DNA from 2 places in the Lysinibacillus sp. FSL K6-4013 genome. Region 2 is predicted to be linked to the other one. Evidence: a T-box and tRNA genes for the amino acid it is inferred to sense, from the RefSeq annotation. Region 2 holds a T-box; the other holds one or more tRNA genes.
The links. A T-box is a leader RNA that pairs with one kind of tRNA and senses whether it is charged. The one in region 2 lies ahead of cysS (cysteine--tRNA ligase), so its partner is inferred to be a tRNA-Cys.
Positions count from the first base shown of each region.

Region 1 (3,178 bases), 890 kb from region 2:
AGAACGTAATTCATTGACATCATATAATGGGTTTGTGTGCCATTCATAATCGAAATACTCTCCATTAATCTTAATAGTTACAATTGGGAATAAATTTACTCCAACAGATTGTGTAACTTCGATAACACTTGAATGACCATGGAAATGCGAAACAGCTTTAAATTCTGCGTTTTCGACAGTAAAAGTAATAACTGTCTGAAGTTCTTCCATAACTAAAGTAAGAACTTGTACAGGGGTAGTTCCTTTAGTAAATTCTCCGCCTAATGATTGTGTTATTAAAGCTCGAAGATCAGTATACTTAGCTTTAATAGCAGGGTAATGATTTAGTGAGTTGTTGATAAGCGTCTGCACACTTTCATTTGCCAATGCTTTTTCAACTAAATTGTTAACCTCATTTTTCGATAACTCTTTAATTCCTGATTTAGTTTGTTTTTCAGTCATTGTTTTCTCTCCCTTTTAAAGTATTTGAAGCAACATTTAGTATGATGTGCTTCATTACTATGTAAAGTGAAATACAACTGGATATTTAAACTGCATTTTTAAATTTTTTTCAGGAAATATAAATTAAACCTATAAAACGAAATTATATGCTTTTTAGTATAGCTATTCTTTGTAGACTATCATAAAATTCCTATCATTCTGACTTTTAAAGATAAACTTTGCTTCTTTTAAGGTTTATTAAATCCATAAAAAGCCATTAGATAAATCCCGATAAACACTACTAATATAAACGAATTAAGGACAACTAAAATCATACGAGTGGGTCCCTTTATCCCTAAAATAGCAAATATTAGTCCTGAAATTCCTAAAATAAATGGAATTGTTATGCCAATTCCCAGAATATATTGAGGAGCCAATCCAATAAGAAATGTTAAAAACAAGAAAATTATTGATAAATACGTAAAAATTTTTCTTTGCAAATAGCACCGCCCCTTTGTATGTAAATGAAGGTTTGACTTTATTACAATTATACCACACGTGTTATTTACAGTTTTCATCACATCGAATAAACCATTCCTTGCCTGAAATCAACTTTGCCTTTTTTTATTTATAATAGTCAGTACTTAAAGATTATGAAAAAACCTTATTATCGACATTACATAATAATATAAAAGTTGCTCCATAAATGTTGATTTCTTGTTATTCGACTGTATAAAAAGTGGTATGGTATTAGATGCGGTAGTAGAATTACTTTTAATTATCCTCAATTCCATTTTGCTAATAATATTTCTAATAGCATTTTTAATAGGAACGTTTGGATTTAAAGAAGCTTAAATCACTTATTAAAAATTAAAACCCATCAAATAAAATTAGGTAGTTCTTAACCTAAATTATTTGATGGGTTTATTTTTGTTAATAGATCATGTTTCATTAGCATGAATCTGACAATATTCCCACAATAAATTAGAAGAAATACTGGCATTTTGAATAAGATTTATTAGTAAATCGCGTTCTTTTGGGGACAGACTGTCACCCGCTAAACAATTTGTATAAAATGATTGAACTTCTCTTGCTTTACAGTAACAGGCCATTAATTTTTCAATTTCCATGTGGCTTACCCTCCTTTCTTGTAATTAAGAGATTTTATAACTTCAGATAACTCCATGATGACAGCCTCTAATTTATCTATTTTCCTTTCAAAGCGAATGAACAGGTAGACTGTTATGGCAATAGGGAATCCAAAATTTCCTATTAGGCTAATCCAAATTGGAACATTTTCTGGTGTCATAATGTAAATTACCTCCCTCTTACTCCAAATTAGTGATATAAGGTGATACTCGGATTCGAACCGAGGATCCAGGTTTTGCAGACCCTTGCCTTACCGCTTGGCTATATCACCAAAACTGTAACTGTACTATATAAAGAGGATTCTTTTATAATAAAAACAACCTTCCTGTAAAAAAACATTATTTTGTCATGGTTTCATTTCTTATGTTTTAATCCTCTTTATAGAAAAAAGGAGGTCTCTAAGATGAAGTATGATATAACGGTATATTCAAGCGATGGATGTCAATATTGTGTTAGGTTGAAGGATTGGTTAAAGGAAAATAATATTACTTATATTAATAAGGATATTAATGAAGAGCACGTATTAATGGAGTTTAAGCAATTTAATAGTAGCGCTATCCCATTTACTTTATTAGTCAGTGATAATAAAGTAGAGAGAATTACTGGTTATCAGCCAGAAAAAATAAAAGCTATATTAGATATTTAAATAAGTTGGATTAAATCACCTTTTTTGTATAAAAGGTGATTTTTTTCACCCTTTTTAAGAACGTTTGTTCTTATTTTGGTTTATAATGTAGATACAACATTCACTTTATATAGAAAGAAGGCGGATAATAGGAGGGATTATTAAATGAAGAATGATAAACAAAAAATAGAGGAATTTTTCTATAGAAATAATGAACAGGTTAACAATCCGATTGTTAAAAGCTTTTTGTCAGATCCCCAAAATCTTTATTTAGTGCAAAAAGCGATCTTATATCCAACTGATTTGAATAAGAAGCTCGTTGATGAATCTTTTCAATCTCACTATATAAATGTTAGGAAGATCAAATATGTTAGTAATTTAATTTATTTCTTTAGTTTAGATTTTGATAAAAAAAGAAGAAGACTGCAAAAGCGATCTTTATTAATTTTAGATAAGGGATTATCAGAGGAAGGGGAGACGACCCTAAAAGAGCTAATAGAAGATACACGCAATGAAAATGGTCTAGATCATTTAATTGGTGGAGGTTTATTGGACAATATAGAAGATGTACAGCTCTTAAAGTCCTTGCAAAAACTAACGGTAAAACAGCTTCAAATTTTAGAGATGATTTATGTAAAAGAGCTTTCTATAAAAGAGATAGCTCAAATATTAAAAACAACTCCCCAGAATATATCTAATCATCATAGAAAGGCTTTAAATAAACTCAATCATTCACTCAGAAAAAAGGAGGAATAAATTATGGGAAATTTAGAAAATAAAAATAACGAAGAGACTCTAACAATAATTGAGAATTTCATCCCAAAAATTAAACATTGTTTACACAATACGGACTATCATGAAAGGGAAGACCTAGAACAAGAAATTAAATTAAAAATTATAGAAAAGCTTGCAACAGTAAAATTTCAAGACGCCCCTAGTTTTTGGGACTTCTTCCTGTGAAAGCTACCAGTCGATTTTTCTATT
Region 1 is NZ_CP152031.1:3,689,048-3,692,225, reverse strand. Features, by position in the region: gene MHB39_RS18355 (hypothetical protein) at 1-441, opposite strand, end outside; gene MHB39_RS18350 (hypothetical protein) at 669-920, opposite strand; gene MHB39_RS18345 (hypothetical protein) at 1,362-1,550, opposite strand; gene MHB39_RS18340 (YvrJ family protein) at 1,556-1,729, opposite strand; tRNA gene MHB39_RS18335 (tRNA-Cys) at 1,770-1,840, opposite strand; gene MHB39_RS18330 (glutaredoxin family protein) at 1,973-2,215, shown strand; gene MHB39_RS18325 (sigma-70 family RNA polymerase sigma factor) at 2,360-2,950, shown strand; gene MHB39_RS18320 (hypothetical protein) at 2,954-3,154, shown strand.
Region 1: it encodes a tRNA-Cys, which carries the amino acid that the T-box ahead of cysS (cysteine--tRNA ligase) is inferred to sense. The anticodon was not compared.

Region 2 (3,178 bases):
TTCACGGGCTAAATCTAGCAGTTCATTGACACCAGATTTCTTTACACCTTCTGCAATCCATACTTTATTCATATCGCGGCCTGAACGAAGTGCTTCTAACACTGGGTTTTTACCGGCAATAATTTCACCATTCTGTTCTGCCATTATTTAGACACTCCTTTTGATTCCTCGATTATTTGAATAGCATATGCAATGATTTCGTAGACGCGTTCTAGTTCATTCAATAAATATAAACTACCAAGCACCGCCTCAAAGCCTGAGCTATTACGATAGGTTTGGACATCCGTATTTTTTGGTACAGAGCCGGATTTGGCATTGCGTCCACGGCGGAACACTGCCAATTCCTCCTCTGTTAAATAATTTTCATCCATCATGCGATGAACGATCATAGATTGTGCTTTTGCTGAAACGTAGCGAGTTGCCTCTCGATGCAGTGTGTTTGGTTTAACACGACCAGAGCGTAGCAAATATTCTCGGACCTTTTGTTCCAATACAGCATCACCCATATAGGCTAACGCCAGCGCATTTAATTGTTTAACATCTTCATTGCGAAGTTTATCCAACTTAATTACCCTCGTTTCCATCTAGTTCCTTGTCGTGTATCTTCTAAAATGATACCTTGGGCTTGCAAATGGTCACGGATCTCATCAGAACGAGCAAAATCACGATTTTTACGTGCCTCGACGCGCTCTTGTAGTAATGCTTCAATTTCTTCGTCTAATAGTTCTTCTTCTTTTGCAAATTCTATACCTAAGACGTCACCTAGTACTTCAAAGGTTTCAATAAAGGTTTCTAATACCTTCTTGCAAGTATTGGTTTCATTTAAGTAAATATTAGCAATGCGAGCTATTTCAAATAACACAGAAATAGCGTTGGCTGTATTAAAATCATCATCCATTGCCTCTTCAAAATGCGCTTTTTGTTCCGCAATTTTGTTCAGCCATTCTTCAGAATGATCACCTAAGCTTACTGTAGTAGTAAGGCGATGCTTCACATTGTTGTAAGCTGTACGAATACGCTCTAAACCTGATGAAGCAGCTTCTACTAGGTCCTTCGCAAAGTTAATTGGATGACGATAGTGGACAGATAACATGAAGAAACGTAGTATCTGCGGGTCAATTTGTTTACGGATATCATTCACAAGAATGAAATTCCCAAGTGATTTGGACATCTTTTCATTATCAATATTAATATACCCGTTATGCATCCAATAACGCGCAAATGTTTTATCATTGTGTGCCTCTGATTGAGCAATTTCATTTTCGTGGTGAGGGAAAGTTAAATCCTGCCCACCAGCATGAATATCAATAGTATCTCCTAAATGTTCACGAGCCATTACAGAACACTCAATATGCCACCCTGGACGGCCATCTCCCCATGGGCTTTCCCAGAAAATCTCACCTGGCTTAGCTGCTTTCCATAAAGCGAAATCTAGCGCATCATCTTTTTTCTCGCCTGCTTCAATACGAGCACCGATTTTTAAATCATCAACGGATTGGTGTGATAATTTACCGTAGCCATCAAATTTACGAGTACGGTAATACACATCTCCAGCAGACTCATAAGCGTAGCCCTTTTCCATTAACACTTGAATAAATTGAATGATATCGTCCATATGCTCTGTCACACGTGGATGAACATCTGCTTTTTTGCATCCTAGTGCCATAACATCCTCAAAATAAGCTGCAATAAAGCGCTCTGTTAATTCATGCACTTCTTCACCTAGCTCATTTGCCGCTTTTATAATTTTATCGTCTACATCCGTAAAATTGGAAACAAACTTTACATCATAGCCTTTATACTGAAAATAACGACGTACTGTATCATAAACAATTACAGGACGTGAATTCCCAATATGGATATAGTTATAAACTGTAGGACCGCAGACATACATTTTTACCTTGCCTTCTTCTAGCGGTACAAAGGTTTCCTTTTGTCGTGTTAATGAGTTAAAAATTTGAATACCCATTGTATTTCACTCTCCTTTTCTATTGAATAAAAAAGCGCCCCTATCACTCCTAAAAGGAATGACAGAGACGCTCGATTTGCGTGGTTCCACTCTGATTGAAGACAAAAAGCCTTCCACTTTGGACATCCATTAACGGGGATGACTCGATAAAGCCTACTATCGTTCAGCTTTATGCTCAAAGGTGCATTTCAGTTTTGCCTAGGCTCAGACCACTTTCAGCCGGTGATGGTCCTCTCTTAAGAGCATGCGCCACTTACTTCTCCTTATCAACGCTTTTTCAATGTAAATACATTTTACAACGAAAGAATGAATTGTCAATAAATTTATCTTTATTGTGCAAATTTTTCTACACGGTCAATTGCTTTCTCTTTACCAATTAAACAAATGGCGTTCGGCAACTCTGGTCCATGTGTTTCACCTGTTGTCACAACACGGATTGGCATAAACAGATTTTTACCTTTATGACCAGTTGTCTTTTGTACAGCTTTAATCGCAGCTTTTACCGCATCTGGTGTAAACTCTTCTAGCTCTTCCAATTGTGCTTTAAATGCTGCCATTACTTCAGGTACTTGCTCTCCTGCTAAAACCTCTTTTGCTTCTTCATCATATTCAATATGGTCGTTAAAGAATAGGCTAGATAATTCGACAATTTCTGCGCCAAAACTCATTTGGTCATGATAAAGTGCGATTAAATCCGTCGCCCAAGCACGTTGCTCCGCAGTAAGCTCTTCAGGTAACAAGCCTGCTTTTTGTAGGTGAGGTAAAGATAATGCTACAACTTCTTCTAAAGACAGTTTTTTAATATATTGATTATTCATCCATGTTAGCTTTTGCTTATCAAACATAGATGGTGATTTTGAAAGACGTTTTTCATCAAAAATTTTGATAAATTCTTCTTTTGAGAAAATCTCTTCCTCTCCCTCTGGAGACCAACCAAGTAGTGCAAAGAAGTTAAACATTGCTTCAGGAAGATAACCTAAATCTTTATATTGCGTAACAAATTGAATAATCGATTCATCACGCTTAGATAGTTTTTTACGGTTTTCATTAATAATTAATGTCATATGACCAAAGCGAGGATATTCCCAACCAAATGCATCAAAAATCATCATTTGCTTTGGTGTATTCGATAAATGCTCCTCACCACGGAATACGTGAGAAATTTCCATAAAGTGATCGTCTAAAACAACTGCATAGTTATATGTTGGA
Region 2 is NZ_CP152031.1:4,577,816-4,580,993, forward strand. Features, by position in the region: gene rlmB (23S rRNA (guanosine(2251)-2'-O)-methyltransferase RlmB) at 1-144, opposite strand, end outside; gene MHB39_RS22795 (Mini-ribonuclease 3) at 144-563, opposite strand; gene cysS (cysteine--tRNA ligase) at 569-1,969, opposite strand; T-box leader at 2,030-2,248, opposite strand; gene gltX (glutamate--tRNA ligase) at 2,299-3,178, opposite strand, start outside.